2 regions of the Bartonella kosoyi genome follow, and region 2 is predicted to be linked to the other one. Evidence: predicted binding sites of a transcription regulator. Region 2 holds the regulator's gene; the other holds the start of a gene.

Region 1 (4,923 bases), 790 kb from region 2:
ATAATTATGCTGTGATTAATGGTCGTGCAAAGATTTATGGCAAGGTCTATGGCAATGCGCGCGTGGGGGGCTCTTGTGAGATTTATGGCTCTGTTTATGGTAATGCAAAAATCTCACATTGTGCAACGATCTGGGGGCGTGCTTATGGCAATGCAACAATCAACACAAAAAGCAAAGCAAAGTTAGTTCCTAAAAATTATGAGGTTTATCAAAGCGATAATGTCGTTAAGATTATTGATAAAACAGAATAAAAATAGGTATGGGGGTGCCTTCTTTATGGCTATAAACCCATCATAAAAGAGAGAATTCATAAAAGAAAGCCGTGCCAACTGATATGACGCGGCTTTCTAATGTCTATCCTTATGAATCAACCCTAATCAAGGTAATGACACATATATACAAAACATATCTATTACAAGCGCTCTATTAGAGATATGAAAACTTATCAAAAGGAACGTAAATGATGTATATGATCTTTAATCACTCACTTGAATGAGAGAGCCTATAAGCGCTTTTTGTTACTCTCAAACGTATTAATCATAACACCCTCCTTTGTGAGGGGGGTTTTTAAAACAAAGCCCATGATCACAATGCTTCTTTTAAAACGTTTCAATATACTAAGCTCAAAATCGAGCTGAGTGAATTCAAATAACACATTATCTAAAATCAAAACCTATCAAACAAATCAAAACGTTTGGTAGCTTTATCAATTCAATCAAAAGAAAATGCATCTTAAATGAATGTCTTATAAAAACGTTCTTTTTACATTTGCAAACGCTGGTTTTTAAAACAAGCTCTCATAAGATAAATAAACAACCGCTTTTATCAAATGGAAGGTTTTAAAAATTATTATAAACATCCGTTTCAAACGTTTAAACATTCATTTAGAAAGGCTTTCATAATAAGCGTATTTTAAACAAAGCTTCTTTGCAAATTAATCGCTCTATTTGGCTAGCACAATTAAGTAAATCCTGTGCCTTATGATGTTACAACGGTTTTGAATTTTACTTGCTTATCTTTGTCTAAAATAGATGCCCTCAAATTTGAGGAGATCTCATTTGGTTTCATATTTTAAAACGATAACTTTTAAAACGTTTTTTATACCATGTCTAAGGTATATAGTATTCTACTTCTATGGCATTATGCGCCTCCATTTTTTTATGGAAGCGAATATAGTTCTGTTCTAAAAACTAGTCTGCAATCTATTCATTAAAAGGCTTTTCATTTCATAAGATATAAAATACCTCTTTATCGTTTTCTAAACTTTTAGAAAGCGTTTAAAAGCGATCTTGTCCTTAATCCTTTTATGCAATCTTTAAAATGTTCGGTATTATGATGCTGCTGTTATGACAGCTCTCTATTTTGCGCTCGCCAATTTTGGCGAACGTTAATATGCGATTAACAATCCAATCTTTAAAACAAGATGTGATCTTTAAACGTATGTTATCGATAGTTCCAAACGACTAAATTTTAAACAATGTGATTTGTGCTGTGATAAAAACGTATCATAAAATTTATGAACTGTTATGAATGATATCTGCTTTTCATTTCATTTGAATGTTTACATGCGTTATAATATTTGCACCATGATTTGCTTTTTATGGTCTATTCATACATGGCAATCTTATATAAAAAATGGTCAAATGAATCATGCATAAAAAGATGGATTCTTAAGTGGATTCATATAAAATAATTGCAATCAACATATTGACTTTATTGTGTTTTTTGATATGATACGGATTTGCACGTGATATACGACCATTGGCTTCTCTTATTTGCCCTATGATTTTAGGGCGTCCCCTCTTGTTTCTTTTCACTTATACCCTCTATTTAAAAAGGAACATCATCATTCATAACGGTATGGGGTGTATCAAGAGGTCTATAAATGCTTCTGTCATAAGCAGATGATGACTGCTCTTGATTATCATCATTTTTGGCATCTAAGAGCTTTAAGTCGCCTTTGTACGGAGGCAATATGACTTCTGTTGTATATCGTTCAATACCGTTTTTATCTTGCCATTTACGGGTTTGTAAGCGCCCCTCGATATAAACTTTGCTACCCTTCTTAAGATACTGAAGCGCTATTTTTGCCAAATGCGGATTAAAGACCACAATGGAATGCCATTCTGTTTTGTCTACTTTCTTATTGGTTGCCTTATCTGTGTAGCTTTCAGAAGTTGCCATACGAAAATTGACTATTTCTACACCAGACGGCATTTTTTTACTTTCAGGATTTGCACCTAAATGACCAATTAACATCACTTTATTAAGCATTTGCTTTGCTATCCTTTTTATGGGAAATGGTACTTAGAAACGGAAATAACTGATACATAACAATAATATAACACATTATGCTATATTATTACAAGCAAAAATAGTTTTAATAAACTGAATCTAAAGAATTAATCCTGTTTTTATTTTACTTATTTGCTTGTGTTTTGATACGTAATGTGCAATAAAAGAGGTGTTCGTAAACTTACGAATAACGATAACAGAAACACATCGCAAAACAGAAGCCGCGTTCATAAAGAGCGCGGCTTTATCATATGAACAATCATCATCAAATATTTGAAATAAACTTGTGTTTATACACAAAATATGTATTTTAGTAGTGAAAAGATTTTTTTTAAACGCTTTTGTGTTTAATTTTCAATTCTATTTTGTTTGATTCATTAGTTATAAAAGCCGTATCAATTCATTTTGATGCGGTTTTTATGTATTAATGCTTGCATTTTACACGTTTTGTGTGATACGTATTTAGTGTAAATGTATATACCTTCTGTGAAAACAAAAGCCGCGTCTTTAAAGGACACGGCTTTTTTTGTTATAAGCAGCCCCCCGCCCCGTTATTTACGCTGCTTTTTCACTAATGGCATCATTACTACAAACATCTTCACGAAATATTTTCTTTTCTTTAAGAGCGGCATTGCCATAAATTTTTACACCCTCAGCAATAATAGATCTGTTAGAAACACACGCGTCATCATAGATTTCTACTTTTTCATAAATCATAGCATTCTCATAAACACGCGCATTGCCATAAATCTTGACATCTTTATAAACAACCGCTTTTCCATAAACCCTTGCTTTATCAAAAATATGCGCACCATCATAAATACAAGCAGATCCTGATACTTTTGCATTGCCATAAACAAAGCCTTTAATCTCAGCATGGCACCCCACACTAGCACGACCATAAACCTTGCCATAAATTTTAGCAGCACCACTAACAACAGCATAATCATAAACCTCAGCATTGCCATGAATACGTGCACTTCCTGATAATTTTGCATTGCCATAAACCCGCGCCTGATGATAAACCCAAGCATTATAAGAAAGATGCGCATTGTCATAAACATGAGCATTTGCATAAACGCGGGCACTGTCATACACATGAGCATTGCCATAAACATTACCCATTATAATAGCCTTATTAAAAATCTTGGCATTTTCGTAAATATGGGCTGGACTTAAAACAAGAGCATTATCATAAACCCAGCAGTTGCCATCATGAGAGAGATTGTTTTCCTTTTCAATAAAGCCGCCCAATTGACCAGCTTTGACATCATCAAAATCTCTTAAAGCTTTAATGCGATAAAGAGTTTTATTATTAAATATACGCGTTTCATTTGTGAGTGCAAATTTCTTTTGCATAACACTATTCCTTTATAAAAAGATTTAAATTTTAAAATGAAATGTTTAAAAGGGGGCGCCCCGCCGCGCCCGCGCGTTATTTAAGCTGTTTTCCTATGAGGACGACACATAACAAAGCAAATTTCACCATAAGGAGAAAGGCGTTCTGTATAAACATTATTCATTGTGTCACCACAAATATTCTTAGTAACAATAGCCATGCCACATGCATTGGCATTTTCATAAACATGCACTTTACTTACAATTTTTGCACTATCGAAAACATGGGCATTATCATACACATGGGCATTGGCAAAAACCTTTGCTGAATCGTAGACGCGAGCATTACCATATACAAAACCACCAACACCTGCATTGCCATAAACCTGCGCATTATCATAAACACGACCAGGACTCACAACAATGGCCTGATCACCAACCCAGCAATTGCCATCATGAGAGAGATTATCTTCACTTTCAATAAAGCCGCCCAATTGACCAGCTTTAACATCACCGAAATCTCTTAACGCCTTAATGCGATAAAGTTTTTTACCTTCGCGAATGATTGTTTGATTTGTGAGTTGATATTTTGGAGATGTTTCTTGATTTTTTTCTTTAGAATGCATTTTAACACCTAGTTATTTAGAGTTTTTAATTGACAGCCCATAAGGGCGCCGGGTGCTAAAAACACGGTAACTAGTCCGTTGCTTATACTTTTCCCTCGCGAAGGGTATTGTATGGCATAAGCACACCCGACAAAATCGTTATATGCTAGCGACAGCATAAAATAAAGTCAGTATTTTAAAGAAATGGGAGAAACCTTTTCGTGGTTTACCCGCTAGTTATCGTGGTTTTTAATCACTTGCCAACCTTAATAAACGACCTTTTCTTTAAAGTCAATACGTATTTTTTATTTTTTTCACTTTTTTTCATTTTGATATCTACCCAATTGAATATCAAGCGCTTTTTCTAGTTCACTGTCTATATCATCATAAGTTTTCACTGCTTTCTCTGTACGTTTTTTGATTTTCACATTGACCTCATCTATTAAAGGTTCATAACTCAATACGCTTTTTGGTAAATCACCCCCATATATCCATGCTTTCACTTGCGCTTTGGTACTATAATCAACTTTGTTAGGCATCTCATGATCATGATACTGACCGCCTTCAAATTCTTCATATTCCCTCATACCATCTTCATATTCATAGAGATTGTAAAAATACTCTGCCACCCCTAATCCCCATGGTGCATATCCAACCGCCGTTGCAACAAATTTCTTTTGAATAG
Region 2 (16,753 bases):
TGTGTAATTTGGCGCCATGGAATAGAATGAGGATCGGGTTCTAAGAAATTTCCTTTTTGAGAACTTAAAATATTCCAAGCAAGATGAAAGGCTAATGTCGCCTTTCCAATTCCATATTCTCCTTCAAATAATAACGCATGGTGCAAACGCTCTTCTTTAAGCATTTGTGTTAAAAAGTCACGAACATCCTCATGACCAAAGATAACATTATTCTGGGACGGAGATAAAATTGTCTCAATACCATCATATTGGGGGAAGATATTTATGACATCACTCATGAAAACTGATCCAACAATACTTGATGACAAAAATTTTTTATTTGATGCGCAATGACTTCCACTGAGCCAGTCGCATCAATAACGCGAAACCTCTGTGGCTCTTGTTTGGCCAATTGAAGAAAAGCTTGACGCCTTTGTTCTTGAATTTCCAACTGATCTTTTTCAAAATAATCGATTTCTTCTGTTTGTTTTCTTCGCAAATTAGCACGCTTTATACTAAACTCTGCTGGCATATCTAATAAAAATGTTAAATGAGGCATGATACCATTGAGCGCAATACACTCTAAAACAGAAAGAATAGAAGAATTGACGGTTTCATTGAGCCCTTGATAAACACGCGTAGAATCAATAAAGCGGTCGCATAAAACGATTTTACCTTTTTGCAAAGAAGGCGCAATAATTTCGGCAACATGATCGGTGCGTGCCGCTGTAAACAACACTGCTTCAATCAACGGTCCATATTGTTGTGTCTGCCCTGACAACAAAATATGCCGGATTGCCTCTGCCCCTGGTGTTCCTCCTGGTTCTCGTGTTGTAACAACATCATAACCTTGGCGAGAGAGATATTCAGCAAGTAAAGCAATCTGCACTGTTTTTCCTACCCCGTCCCCTCCTTCGAATGTAATAAAATAACCTGACACGTATGAACCTTAACCTTATTAGCGCGTAACTATAAATATTTTCGCAACCATCCAATTGTTATTTCATAGAATGCATCTTTTACTTTTGTAAAGAAACTTCCTTCCGGAACATTCACACCGGCAAAAACTGGTTTTTCCAAAAGAACCTTTTTATCTTCTAAAATTTGAATGACACCAACTGATTGCCCTGCAACGATGGGCGCTTTTAAGGGACCATGATATTTAACTTTTGCTTTAACATTGGCTTTTTTTTCATTGGAAAGCATAAAATTTATTGGTTTTTTGACAATAAGTGGAACAAAATTTCTCTTTCCACCATAAACAGAAGCACGGGCAACCGTTGCTCCTTTTGTAAAAATCGTTTTGAGATCAAAAGCCGTTATTCCCCATTGAAGAATACGTTCTATTTCCGTTGTATGTTTTTTACCATCTTGCAAACCATTGATTGCTAAAAAAAGACGCCGATGATTTTTATAAATGGTGGCAACCATTGAAAATCCTTCTTTTTCGCTGTAGCCAAAACCAAATCCTTCTACACCAATTTCCTTAGAAATAAGAGGGTTTTTATTCCGTTGAAAAATATTGTTCCACGTAAAATGAGGCTCACGATAAAGTGTATAATAATCTGGATATTCCTGAACAATATGACGCGCCAATATAATCATATCATGTGCTGTTACAAATTGTCCCTCTTCGGGAAGCCCTGTTGCATTAACAAAATGACTCTGAGATAATCCAATTATTTTAGCACGCTGATTCATCAGCTGTGCAAAATGGTCCTCATCTCCTGATATTCCTTCAGCCAGAATAATAGCAGCATCATTTCCATTGACAATAATTAAACCACGCAAAAGATCAGAAATATTGATTTCTGTCTTTATTTTTGCAAACATCGTGGTTGTACCGGAAGGTGCCCCACCCTTACGCCAAGCATTTTCACTGACCTTGAATTTTTGGGTATTCTTTAACAATCCTTCTTTTAATTGATGAAAAACGACTTCTGCCGTCATCAGTTTTGCTAATGAAGCAGGAAAAAAAGGAATATCACTTTGTTTTTCAAGGAGTATTGTTTCTGTATCATCATCGAGTAACAACACTTGTGAAGCGGAAGTTTGAAAATCTTGTGCTCTCCCCCACGTGTTAAATGCCAATATTCCCCATAAGGTCAATAAGATCCTTAATACTGTATACATGAGCCACTCCTCCCATCCAAAGATCAGCATCAAGAATCATTATATAGGAAAAAACTTTTTTATTTCTGCAAATTAAAGAATTATTGAGAATTAAAGAAAAAATTTTAAAGCATGAAAGATGCAAAGACTTTTGGGCTTTTTTATTATTAGTACGTTGATTTATTTATAATAAATGATCACTTTTTTACCTTTCATAAGTAAGATTAGGATAGGGGTGAAGATTAAGATTATTAAAGAGAGTGTAAAAATACTTTTTATAAATCTCTCAAATACTAAGGATTTTTGCAAAACATAAGAGCTTTGCAAAATGTATGATGTATCTTTATATCTTCATACATGTAAAGAGAGTCATGCCTAATAGCTTTACAGTTCCCCTCTTCACGAACACTGTCATAAAATAGATTTTAGAGCATATATTTCTTTAAAATGGGCACCTGTGAATTGGCAATAAAGTATATTTTGTTTGAAATGTTCAGTCTACGTGAAGGGGGGGACTCCATTAAGAAATCGAGTAAAAAATCGAGAAAAAATGAGGCAACACGTAATCTCCTCATAATTACCTTATATGCTTTTGAAGGCTGCAAAGAGGAATCAAAAGAGAATATTGTTTCGCAAATTAGATTGTGTAATCATTTCAGATGATTACATAAACACATTCATGCAGTCTACTTTCCTTCAATTTAGCAAAAGCGATTACAACAAAAAAAGTACGCGCTTTATCAGAAAACACTGTCATAAAAGCAAGAATAGACTAGCAATCAATTGGAGAGACACATCAAGTTATTATTAATAATAATACTCCCCCCTTTTTTCTTTCTATTTGAAAATGATATTGATTAAAAATCAACGCATTTTTCTTAAAACAGTTGTAGCCAATTGACCTTTGTTCTTTTGTTGAGCTTATTTATAGAAGCAACTTGATCGAATGGCACCGGCTTATCAACCATGATAGGACCAATTTCTGGCAATTTCACTGCAACATTTTTATTGCGTTGTTCCTGTGAAACAGGATCTGCTTTAGCTAATCCTTCTTTGTTCTCTGTGTTACGCTCCTTGAACAAAACAGTTTCTCTTTTTTTCGAAACGCTTTCTGACGCTAATGAGTATGAGTCCGTATTTCCAGGAGTATAAGAGGCCATTAAATATGCACCATCATAATAGCCAATGGGTGCTTCAGCAATATATTCTACTTTAACATCTGCAACGCCCCTATCTACATAACCAAGTATTGTTGCAGCTTGCTTTGATAAATCAATGATACGGTCTTTCATAAAAGGTCCGCGATCATTCACTCTAACAATGAGTGAAGATCCATTTTTCAAATTAGTAACACGAGCATAGCTAGGTAAAGGCATTGTAGGATGAGCAGCAGTCAGAAGGTTCATGTCATAAATTTCACCGTTTGCTGTTAAACGCCCATGAAAATCTGAACCATACCATGATGCTTCGCCAACACGTGTATACGTTGGATCATTTTCAGGATAATACCACTTTCCTTTTATCTGGTAAGGTTTACCAACAATCGCCCGCCCATGTTTTTTTGCTTCTGCTTGATTTTTATTATTGGATATTTGTTTCGGTAGAACAGAAGTATTTACGTCAATTGGTTTATTATGATAGAAATCTTTTATTGAAAAATGTGCGGTTTCGCTTGCGCAACAAGACACCAATGATTGAGAAACAACGATCATAGAAAATAATTGAAATGTCTGCTTGATAATAGAAGTAAATTTCTTTTTACTATTTGAAGGCATCTATTCAGTCCACTTATTTTTGTTAAGTACTACTGTAAAAACCACGTCACGCTTTCTATACGCGAGAGGAGGGTTCACGTTTTTAAATGATATCCCTCGCGCATATACCATCCTTGAATTCGCTTCTTTTATCAAAAAATTAACACATTGTTAACCATTTTATGATTGTCATAAGAAATAAATGCACTATATAAAAAAGTCCAAAGATAAAATATATATAAATCAATATCTTATAGAAAATCATCTTATAAGATAAGCTGTGAATAAACACAAATTGTGAATAAGTATCGATTTTACCAACTTGTTTCACGTGATGCGGTGGGCATTAAAACACGGTCTATGAATTACAAAAACGAGTAGCCACACTTGTTATCAACACAAGTGTAATTATATCACAAGCTTTAAAGCTCTTTCGGGTTGGGCAGAGGAGCACTCTATAGCAAAACAGTTGATAGAAAAGGATTGGCTATAGAATAAATCAAAAAATTCCAAAAAGAATTAGCGGAGACAAAAAACTAAAAAGAATCAAAGAAACAAAGATCATCAAACTTCTGTATAGCTTATCCATATCATATAAATTTGGTGAGCGCGCAGGGATTCGAACCCTGGACCTACTGATTAAAAGTCAGTTGCTCTACCAGCTGAGCTACGCGCTCTCACACAAGCTATCTAGTTTGCAGACTATCTAATTTGTAGAAAGTGAAGGGAACATACGGTTGACTTTTCATTTGGTCAACACCTTTTGGAAAAAATATTATTATTTTTTTTAGTTATCAATAATTTTCCGTTTTCTCCCCTTTCTTCGTCATTGTAGATAGAGTTTTTTTGATCTTCTTTTTGAAATCTCGATAAAAAAATAATCTAATGATTAAAATATCTCATAGATTCGAAGTACTAAAATTATAAGAAATCCCCCCTCCTCCTCCACACATGGGTTGTTAAACATTATGGGGAGAACAGAAAAATACCTCCTACTCTATATTATTATATTATTTTTTATACTTTATGTTTTAGTTTTCAAATTTAAAGATGAATAAAGATTTATAAAATAACATATTGATTTATAATAATTTACTTTTTTTCATTCGAATGAGAGATCTGAATACCGTAAGGTTTCTTTATTTCTAATTTTTTTGTTCCTTTTATATTGAACTCATAAAAATCATTTGTTTGCACAACATAAAGAGAAGAATAAAACGATTAAAAAAAATGAGAATACCTCTTGTATTTTTTTAATACCTCAAAATTATCGCAACATGAGGGGTGGGCAAAATAAGTACGGGGCGGCGGGAGGCTGTAGACTATTGAGATGTGAAGAAAGCATTGCCTAAGAGATTTTATGTTATTCGCAAGATCATCTTAATGGAAGCAAGCACATTAAGAGATCTCTTTTTTAAATCAATATGACAATGAACAACAATGGCATTTTGAGGACGTAACTTTTTATGGACGTGCAATGATTCTATAACGAAAGTCAATTATCCTATAGAATAAAGAAAACGTAAAACAAAAAAATTTAGTCTCATTGAAAATATCAGGCATGGCTATAAATGATGCACATTATTGTCGCTGTAGATAATTTAACTAAACAATAAAAAAAACAAAAACAATGTGGAAAATGATTCTAAATACACATAAAGTGATCCGTTAAGCTATTGAAAGAATGTATTTTTTTAACTTTTTATATGAGAAAATGCTAAAATACGTAGATATATTAAAAAAATAGAAGGATAACACTGTCCATAAAATTGAGTGTCGGATAATTCAGTTAGAGCCATAAAATATTTTTATATATCATTTAATATTAGTGTATTTTTATATACATAAAAATATTATGATAAATTTATTAAAGTAAAACTTCGCACTTATTATATATTAAATATGTCTATAAATAAAGATATTGCCTAATTAACTTTATTTATAAGATCAAAAATAAAGCAAATAATTTTGATTTAGCGAAAAAATTGTATAATTATTATATATACACGTATTTTTTACTGTAATTTTTTTGATTGGAACATTGAATGCTGACATGTAAACAATATGAGCTCCTCTTGTTTATTCACAATCATATAAAAGAAACAGGTGTTCCTCCTTCTTTTGAAGAAATGAAAAATGCTTTAGAACTTTCTTCAAAGTCTGGCATTCATAAGCTTATTATTGCCTTGGAACAACGGGGTTTTATACGTCGTTTGCCCAATCGTGCTCGTGCAGTGGAAGTGATTCGACTTCCTGAAAAAATAACATTTAACCTTTCTCTAGCCCGTAAGATTTCTCCCAGTATGATAGAAAAAAATAAAAGAGAAATATCAAAAAACTTAGCTAATCTTGGAAGTTTTGAGGAAGAAGAAAAAAAAAATATCACAATCCCCATTATGGGACGTATTTCTGCGAGTGTGCCCGCCTCTGCTATACTGCAACAAACAAGCACACTTTCTCTCCCACACGATATGGTTAATACAGGTGAGCACTATGCATTAGAAGTTAAAGACAATTCTATGGTTGAGGCTGGGATCCTTGATAAAGATACGATTATTGTAAAACGCCAAAATACAGCAATATCAGGTGAAATTATTGTCGCATTTATTGATAAAAAAGAAGCAACATTAAAACGTTATCGACGCAAAGGAACCTCTGTTGCATTAGAAGCTGCTAATCCTCACTACGAAGTACGTACATACAAATCCGAGCGTGTAGAAATACAAGGAAAACTTACCGGACTTATTCGCAAATATTAAAAACAATCCTATTATAATACGCCATACATACGCTAATAAAGTGTAGTAAAAAACTGCTGAGTATTTTAAAATATTGTGCCACACGCAGTTGATTTTCTCCCCATAGCTAAAAGATACCCCCAATAGGGGGTATAAATAAATCTAAATCCTTATCGGACGCGTTTCACTAGCCCTCTTCTCTCATATATCGTTCACTGACGTAAGGATCGACAAAACAGCTTAAAAATATTCACCACCTACTCTAAAAGAGCTTGAATGTTTTGAAGGAGTCTGTCTTATGTCATCGCTCTCAATAATAGTATGTATAATAAGATAAAATTGTAAGCATACACAAAATATTGTAGAAAAAAATCAAATCGATTTATAACAGATTGTTATCTGTAAAAATAAAGAACATTTTTTAAGTCAATAAAAGCGGAACGCAATCTTCATAGTAATTATAGGATTATCATGGTCGCACCTCGTATTAGTTTTGTCTCCCTCGGATGCCCAAAAGCACTCGTAGATTCTGAGCGAATTATTACAAGTCTCCGCTCTGAAGGGTATGAAATTTCACGTCAACATCAAGGAGCTGATGTCGTTATTGTAAATACCTGTGGTTTTCTCGACTCTGCCAGAAAAGAATCGCTAGCCAATATTGATGAAGCTCTCAAAAAAAATGGAAAAGTTATTGTAACAGGGTGTCTTGGTGCTGATCCTGATGTTATTCGTCAAACCTATCCAAATGTATTGGCTATTACAGGACCACAAGCTTATGAAAGTGTTATAGAAGCTGTTCATACAGCAATTCCTCCTATTCATGATCCTTTTCTTGATTTAGTTCCTCCGCAAGGTATTCGTTTAACACCTCGCCATTACGCCTATTTAAAAATTTCTGAAGGATGTTCTAACAGGTGTAGTTTTTGTATCATCCCTACACTGCGTGGTGATCTCACTTCACGTCCCATCGGTGATGTTCTTCGTGAGGCTGAAAAACTGGTACAAGCAGGTGTAAAAGAACTCTTGGTTATTTCACAAGATACGAGTGCTTATGGTATTGATCTTAAATATCTCGAAAACTCTTGGAAAGATCGCACAATAAAAACGAAATTCTTTGATCTTTGTCGCGAACTGGGTGATATGGGCATTTGGGTGCGTATGCATTACGTTTATCCTTATCCACATGTGGATGAGATTATCGAACTTATGGCGGCAAAAAAAATTCTCCCTTATCTGGATATTCCTTTTCAGCATGCATCACCAATTGTTTTGCGTCATATGAATCGTCCTGCTCTTATGGAAAAAACAAACCGTAGAATTGAAAAGTGGCGAAAAATATGTCCAGACCTTACTTTGCGATCAACATTTATTGTTGGATTTCCAGGCGAAACAAATGAAGATTTTAATATACTCCTTGAATGGTTAGAAGAAGCAAAAATTGAACGCGCTGGATGCTTTAAATATGAAGAAGTAAAAGGAGCCGTTGCAAATGATTTAGGATTAGAAAATATTCCTGAAGATGTGAAAGAAAACCGCTGGCATCGTTTTATGGCAAAACAACAACAAATTTCTACACATCTTTTAAAGAAAAAAATTGGAAAAAGACTCCAAGTCCTTATCGATGAAAGTCAAGGAAAGGTTGCCAAAGGACGTAGTCAATACGATGCTCCAGAAATAGATGGTGTTGTCCATATATCATCACGACGCCCCTTGCGTGTCGGTGAGTTTATCACCGTTAAAATCGAACAATCGGACGCCTATGACCTTTATGGTATAGCCGTTTAAAAATTGAACTTCTTCTCATTCTCAATGATGAAGTTTCTCATCAGAGTTTGTTTATAAAAAAGCAACGGTTCACAATAAGACTCGATTATTCATATGAATCACTTCATGAGAATTGACGAACAACCTCTGTCTTCAATGCTTGTTATACACTCTAAAAATACTTATTTTATCAAGTTCTTAAGATAATTTGGATTCGCTATTCTAAATAATGGTATTTTACCACACAACAGTAAAATATACAAAGCTCTCTCATTTTTACTTAAAAAAGGTCAAACCGATAATTATACTATTTTCCTATTTTTCCATAGTGTGACAGTCATTGCTTATTTAAAGGAAGTTTTTTAAATTGTGTTTATACACATAAGAGTCCGGCTTTGTGATATGGGGGGATATTTTTTATGGATACAATATAAGAAAATTCAAAATACAACATTTACGGGAGTTAAATTGCAAAACAGTGAATTATTATAAATAAGTGACTTAAATTGAAATTTTTAAACTTATTTTTTTAAATGCTTCATTTTTATTAACACGTTTTAAAATCAAAGAATTTCTTATCAAGTAAATGACTTGGGCGCACATTTGTTAAAGCGCGAATCATTGTATCTTTGCGTCCTGGCATTTGTCTTTCGATATTTTTCAGCATTTCTTTCATTGCCTTACGTTGTAAACCATCTTGACTACCGCAAAGATTACAAGGAATAATTGGAAATTGCATTGCTTGAGAAAATTTTTCCATATCTTCCTCAGCAGCATAGACAAGAGGACGTAGCACAAAAAGATCGCCTTCATCATTTTTAAGTTTTCCAGGCATAGCAGCTAATCGGCCACCGTGAAACAAATTCATAAAAAACGTCTCCAAAACATCATCACGATGATGCCCTAAAATTAATGCCGAACAACCCTCCTCACGTGCAATGCGATAGAGATTACCACGTCGCAATCGAGAACAAAGTGAACAATATGTCTGTGTTTCTGCCAATTTATCTGTAACAATGGAATAAGTATCTTGATATTCAATACGATAGGGAATTTTATAAGAACTCAAAAAGTCTGGAAGAATATGTTTAGGAAAACCAGGTTGTCCTTGATCAAGATTACAAGCAAGAATTTCAACGGGTAAAAGACCACGCCACTTTAAATCTAAAAGAAGCGCTAATAAACCATAAGAGTCTTTTCCGCCTGACAAAGCAACAAGCCATTTTTTTCCAGTAGAGAGCATAGAAAAATCATCCAAAGCTTGCCGCATATGACGCAAAAGTCGTTTACGTAATTTATTAAATTCCACACTTGAAGGAGCACACCGGAATATTGGATGATAATCATCTGCTTTACTTGCCAAAAGATCATCTTTCTTTTCGTTTTTTTCTATTGCCTGATATTCAATGGAAACATCATTCATAAAACCATGTCCTGCACAAGTAATAGCTCTTTTTGCAAAGATAAAAAACAAATATAAAGTAAGCTTACATTTATATTTTTTGAATTTATAAAAACAGATACGAAAAAAGAAATGGAACTATATAAGCTTATTACACGAGAATAGTGTAATAAGCTTAATACAGAACCATTTACAAAATATTTATTAACTTCAAAGATTATAAAAACAATACAATAGTTTGAAATTATAATAATAAAAGAGAAAAATTTTTTTTCATAAAAAATTATCGAGAATAAAATTCAACGACCAAATTAGGTTCCATTTGCACAGCATAAGGAACATCTGCAAACGCAGGAATACGTGTAAAGATCGCTTTCATCTGTTTATGATCTACTTCAATATAATCAGGGACATCACGTTCTGCTAATTGTACTGATTCTAAAACCAAAACAAGCTGTTTTGATTTTTCCCGAACCTCGATAACATCACCTGGTTTACAACGATACGATTGAATATTTGTACGCCGCCCATTTACATTCACATGACCATGATTAATAAACTGGCGAGAAGCAAAAATCGTAGGCACGAATTTTGCACGATAGACCACAGCATCCAAACGAGATTCTAATAAACCGATAAGATTTTCACCCGTATCACCTCGCCGACGAGCAGCTTCTACATAAGTTTTATGAAATTGCTTTTCTGAAATATCGCCATAAAACCCTTTCAACTTCTGTTTAGCGCGCAATTGCACCCCATAGTCAGAAAGTTTTCCTTTACGTCGCTGCCCATGCTGACCTGGACCATAATCACGACGATTGACAGGAGATTTTGGACGACCCCAAATATTCTCTCCCATACGACGGTCAATTTTATACTTTGTTGTTTCGCGTTTACTCATCGCATTTCCTTTAAAATAAAACACGAGATCTTGAAGACCCCAAGGAAACGCGCCCTCCTCTGCCTTTAAATACAAAAGACTGACAGAATAGCTTAACATACCAATATGCAAAGTTATCCACGGGACACGTCAATTACTGCCATTTTCTTGGAAGAAAAAGCTAGAGCATCTTTATTGATCTCGTATTCTAAAGTCAACTCTTTTCATAAGTTTTAAGCCAAATCCTTTTAACAAATGTTCTGTTGAAGCAGTGATATTTTTAGACGTCAGCAATGCAAAATCTTGATATTTCTTTATGGGGTTCTGATGTATTTTTTCAGACAAGGGCAATAATGATCTAATATGTTTGGCGATCGCTTTTGCTGGATCAATCCATTCAACGGACCATAACGCTTGTTCACGAAAGAAATTAATCAAAAAAGGATAATGCGTGCAGGCTAAAACAATAACATCCGTATATTTGCCATTTTTTTTCACAAAACATGGTAGGATTTCTTTTCTTAACGCTTCTGAATCGATAGATTTTCCCCGTAAATAATCTTCAGCAAATCCAGCAAGCTTTTCACTTCCTACAAGCTGAACATGACACTGCCCAGCAAAAGAGTTAATTAATTCATTTGTATAGGTACGTTTAACTGTTCCAGGAGTCGCTAATACGGAAATAAAACCAGTTTTTGTTTGTTCCGCAGCAGATTTAATTGCAGGAACCGTTCCTACGAAAGAGACATGAGGAAAGTTTTGTCGTAAATCTGCCATCATTAGAGTAGAGACAGTGTTGCAAGCAATCACACATAAGGCGGGATTATAGCGTGTTAAAAGATTTGTAAAAATCTTTAAAACGTGTTCTTTCAGGATATTTTCTTCCCAATTACCATAAGGAAATCCCGCATCATCAGCTACATAAATAAATTGTATTTCAGGGATAAGAACGCGCGCTTCCCTCAATACTGTCAAGCCACCAATACCACTATCAAAAAAAAGAACAGGCCGTTCATCCATCAGTTTTCACATTTGTTTTTAATTTTTTGACGATCGCGCTCTTGAGGTGCTCTACTCCCCCGTGGATATTGTGGAGAAAAATGATCCAATGAAGATATAACGCCTCGCAATAAGCGAACTTCAGATTCACTAAAGTTGGCGCGCGTAAAAACAGAGCGCAAATTTGCAAGCATAACCTCTTTCCGTTCTCGAGGCCTAAAATACCCACGGATATCCAAAGCTTCTTCTAATTGAGATAAAAAACCATGAAACACTGTTTTATTTGCAGGCTCCATTTCTGGTGCACGAAATGCCGTATCACTCACATTCTCTAAACCTGTTTTCATCCATTCATAAGACATCAAAAGAACCGCTTGTGCAATATTAAGTGATGCAAAAGCAGGATTAACTGGAAAAGTGATAATTTCATCAACAAGGCTGATTTCATCATTTTCCAGTCCCCATCGCTCCCTTCCAAAGACAATACCTGTTTTATGTCCAATATTCTCACGCTGACGGAGTACATTTGCTGCTTCGACAGCACTTTTTACCGTTTTAAATCCACATCTTTCACGTGCTGTTGTAGCAAAAACATAGTGTAAATCTGCAATTGAATCACGCAATGTATCAAAAATCACGGCGTTGTTAATGACATGATCAGCTTTGCTTGCAGCAGCTCTAGCTTTTTCATTCGGAAATGTTTCTCGAGGTTTGACTAATCGAAGCTTAGAAAGCCCAAAATTTGCCATTGCCCTTGCAACCATACCGATATTTTCAGGAAGCTGCGGTTCAACTAAAATAATAATGGGACCGTTTGTTAAATTTTCGCGATTCTTATTCGTTCCAGCCATCAACCTTACCTAGTTTCACTTAAACTATCTCCTTCTCCACTATTTTTTTTAACGTAAACTTCTTCACAGTACTCTAATGCTGTTTAATAATAAATGATAGACAACGTTATTTTCTCACTCAAAGAGTATAGATTCCCTAATAATAAATTTTCAAAGCCATTAAAGTGAACAATGGAGTTTATAACAATTTATATAAGATATCGTAGCGTTTTTTACATTAATTTTATCTTTTTTAGTAGGTAACAATGCCTACCAATCATAATCTTAGTTGAATTATGAAATCATAAATCCTAAAAAAAGGAATATGCACTTTATTCCCAAACTTTCCCCTGCAAAGCTTATCCGTCGTTATAAACGTTTCCTTGCAGATGTTAAACAAGATGATCAACATATTTTCACCGTGTCGGTACCAAATACGGGATCAATGCTTGGATTGACAGCTTCCAACGCCAACATTTGGCTTTCATATCATGAAAAAACCAAGAGAAAATATGCTTATCAATTAGAAATTGTTGAAGCCGATAATACTTTGGTTGGTATTAATACCACTTTACCCAATAAACTTGCATTAGAAGCAATTCAAAACGGATTATTACCAGAATTAAGTGGATATAAAACAATTTTAAAAGAACAACGCTATGGGACACAATCACGAATTGATTTTCTTTTACGTGATGACAACCTTCCTGATTGTTACCTAGAAGTCAAAAATGTTCATTTTATCCGTCAAAAAGGATTAGCAGAATTTCCGGATACCGAGACAAAACGTGGTGCCCGTCACCTTGAAGAACTCATGCACGTCGTACAACAAGGAAAACGAGCTGCTATGCTTTATATTATTCAACGAGAAGATTGTACAGCTTTTACGATTTGTCATGATCTTGATCCACTCTATGGACGTAAGTTTGATTTAGCATTAAAATCAGGAGTAGAATGTTATGCTATAAAGTGTCACATAAGTGTAGAAGGCATTTTTCCGATTCAGAGAGTAAAAATAGAAAACAGAAGAAACAATGACTGAGTATATTGAATATAATAAAAGCCCTTTAAAGTTTAATGGAAAAATCCGCATTTTTGATGACTATGCTTTCGCTAAGATGCGTGAAGTTGGTCGTATTGCGGCAGAATGCCTTGATGCGCTTACGGATATGATTAAACCTGGCGTCACGACGCAAGAAATTGATGATTTTGTATTTACTTTTGGTGCACAAAAAGGCGCTCTTCCTGCTGATCTAAATTATCATGGATACAGCCATTCATGCTGTACATCTATTAATCACGTTGTCTGTCATGGTATTCCCAATAAAAGACCCTTGCAAGAAGGCGATATTGTGAATGTTGATGTGACCTTTATTCTTGATGGTTGGCATGGTGATTCAAGCCGCATGTATCCTGTTGGAAAAATCAGACGTGCTGCAGAACGCCTTTTACAAATAACCTACGAAAGCCTTATGAGAGGAATCTCTGTCGTTAAACCTGGAGCAACAACAGGTGATATTGGTGCTGCCATTCAACAGTACGCAGAATCTGAACGATGCTCAATTGTGAGAGATTTTTGCGGACATGGTATCGGTCAGCTGTTTCATGATGCGCCCAATATTCTCCATTACGGAAATCCTGGAGAAGGAATCGAATTAAAACAAGGCATGATGTTTACAATTGAGCCGATGATTAATCTTGGTAAACCACAAGTTAAGATTTTATCTGACGGCTGGACTGCTGTTACCCGTGACCGCTCTTTGACAGCACAATATGAACATACAATTGGTGTTACAAATAAAGGGTATGAAATATTTACACAATCGCCTAAAAATATTTTTTATATTCCAAATTCGCAGATTTAATGCATTGTAGAGATGTTATGGCTAAAAAATTAAATCAAAAGGAAGATATTCAAAGTAATCACTTTGCGTTAACATCAAGTTCGCTACCTACCCCAATATCAGAAAGAAAAAGTGAAGAACCTAAGAAAAATACACAGCTTGATAAACATTATCAAGGACATCGTGAGCGTCTTCGAAAACGCTATTTAAAGTCAAAAGGAAATGCAATTGAAGATTATGAATATCTTGAATTATTGCTTTTTCGCACAATACCTCGCGCAAACACAAAACCTATAGCTAAAAATTTGATAGCACATTTTGGTTCACTCGCGGATGTGTTAGGAGCTGATATTCACCGACTTCAAGAGGTTCAAGGATGTGGTCCCGCAACAGCAATTGATTTAAAAATTATTTCAGATGTTGCTGGACGTCTTGCTCGTGCGCAATTATTTAAACGTGATATTTTTTCATCATGGGATAAAGTATTAGCGTATTGTAAAGCGGTTATGGCTCATGAAACACGTGAACAATTTCGTATTTTATTTCTCGATAAGAAAAACGGCTTACTTGCCGATGAAGTACAACAAACTGGAACCATTGATCACACCCCTGTTTATCCTCGTGAAGTTATTTCTCGAGCTTTAGAATTATCCGCGTCAGGACTTATTTTAGTCCACAATCATCCTTCTGGTGATTCCACTCCCTCCGATGCAGATATAACAATGACATACAGATTAAAAGACGCAGCAAATGCATTAGGGATTACAATCCATGATCACCTCATTATTGCACGCCATAATTATACAAGTTTTAGAGCACTAAAACTCATATAAACCTTATGGGGAAAAAAGACTTCATTAAAGGATCAATAGGCCAATCAATTCTCTAAATCAATATCCAATATAGCCATTGAGAAATTATAGGATAGCTCATCTTCATCTTCATCTCGATAGATAACACCTAAAAACTCATCCCCCATATAAACCTCACAAGAATCATCCTTTTTAGGCCGTGCTCTGACTTGCAATGCTGAGTTTTGGAATGTATTTTTTAAATAATTATCAAGTTTTTTTATTTCATCAGCATTCACTACGCTCTCCTGTTTTTTGAGACGATTAAAATAATTGCGTGTCGCGCGAATAAGATATTCCTTTGATTCTGTAAAGCCAGTAAAAAAGCTTAATCTGAATATTGACTTAATATTACATAATATTCACAACTTTTTCTTTATATATTCATAAAGAACTTTTATAAAAGGAGTCTATCATTATTAAATATACCCGTATAGATAAAAAAATGGCAGAAAACTGTATATTTTAAATAATTTTATTTTATCTCCAATTTTAGCATCTGCATTTATGAAGCATGTTTAGAAGAAAAATTAATCAACGATTTATAATTTTATCCTTTCTATAGAAAATTAAAATAATAATAATTTTTTATTTAAAACCACATTTTTTAGCAAAAAAATATTATTACATCACTTAAAAATAATTCTTTTCAAAGAATTTTAAATATAGTTATCTAACCTCAAAGGAATTACATAGTTTAAAAAATACATAAAATAAGTGAATAAGAGTTTATTTTTCTGCCTATTTTTTATAAAAACTTATGTCAAAATAGAAAATTTTAAATAAGCTTTTCAGTTTATACGCGAAAATATTGGGCATTTTTGCAAATGCTAAGATCTATTAAAAATTTTTATTTTATAGGATAACGAGAAAGAAAATTGATAACACCTTTTTTATAAACTTTATCACCTACAGCAAGCATATGATCTCGATCAGGAATTGATAAAGCTTCGCCACAAGGCAACAAAGCTGCTAATGGCTCTGCAGCACCGCCAATCTCATCTAATGAACCAACAGCAACAAGTGCAGGTTGTTCAATTTTATAAATTTCGGACGCCGTTAACTCCTGTTTTGATGCGATAATACAAGCAGCCAGAGCACGTCTATCACTTTTTGTTTGATCAGCAAATTTACGGAACATTAAACCACGTGTATTAGTAATGGTAGAGGGATCTTCGACCAGAAGAGCCTCAGCAACAGGTTCCCAATTTCCTGCTCCCGTTACCATACCAATCCCTAAACCACCAAAAATAACACTGTTCACATATGTTGGATGTAAAAGAGCCATAAAAGCACTAATACGAGCCCCCATAGAATATCCCATAACATGGGCTTTAGATAACTCTAGATACTGTAAAAGTTTGACCGCATCGCCAGCCATAGCTTGAGGTGTATAAAAGCTAGGATCATAACTTTTAACTGAATCTCCATGGCCCCGATTATCAAGAGCAATAACACGATACCCTGCTTCAGTGAGAGTACGAAACCAACCCGTTGCATACCAATTCACTCGTGCAGAAGATCCAAAACCATGAATCAACAAAATAGGTGCACCCTGCCCTTCTTCTCGATAAGCAAATCGCAAACCATCATATTCAAA

What was found. Region 2 encodes LexA, which represses DNA repair genes until DNA is damaged. Its sites were predicted from a motif close to TGTTCNNNNTGTGTTCNG; they were not measured.
Region 1: ssb (single-stranded DNA-binding protein) is a predicted target of LexA. The motif match lies at 2,330-2,347, and genes of this name have one in related genera.

Annotation. Positions count from the first base shown of each region.
Region 1 is NZ_CP031843.2:760,465-765,387, reverse strand. Features, by position in the region: gene D1093_RS03305 (hypothetical protein) at 1-251, shown strand, start outside; gene ssb (single-stranded DNA-binding protein) at 1,831-2,274, opposite strand; gene D1093_RS03290 (LbetaH domain-containing protein) at 2,851-3,654, opposite strand; gene D1093_RS03285 (hypothetical protein) at 3,735-4,259, opposite strand; gene D1093_RS03280 (hypothetical protein) at 4,553-4,923, opposite strand, start outside.
Region 2 is NZ_CP031843.2:1,539,791-1,556,543, forward strand. Features, by position in the region: gene D1093_RS06705 (DNA polymerase III subunit delta') at 1-278, opposite strand, end outside; gene tmk (dTMP kinase) at 275-919, opposite strand; gene D1093_RS06715 (D-alanyl-D-alanine carboxypeptidase family protein) at 949-2,112, opposite strand; gene D1093_RS06720 (septal ring lytic transglycosylase RlpA family protein) at 2,970-3,866, opposite strand; tRNA gene D1093_RS06725 (tRNA-Lys) at 4,447-4,522, opposite strand; gene lexA (transcriptional repressor LexA) at 5,891-6,604, shown strand; gene rimO (30S ribosomal protein S12 methylthiotransferase RimO) at 7,055-8,368, shown strand; gene ttcA (tRNA 2-thiocytidine(32) synthetase TtcA) at 8,895-9,770, opposite strand; gene rpsD (30S ribosomal protein S4) at 10,033-10,650, opposite strand; gene murI (glutamate racemase) at 10,822-11,649, opposite strand; partial or broken gene D1093_RS06755 (RNA methyltransferase) at 11,642-12,479, opposite strand; gene sfsA (DNA/RNA nuclease SfsA) at 12,784-13,500, shown strand; gene map (type I methionyl aminopeptidase) at 13,493-14,323, shown strand; gene radC (RadC family protein) at 14,341-15,135, shown strand; gene D1093_RS06775 (DUF3126 family protein) at 15,180-15,392, opposite strand; gene D1093_RS06780 (alpha/beta fold hydrolase) at 16,004-16,753, opposite strand, start outside.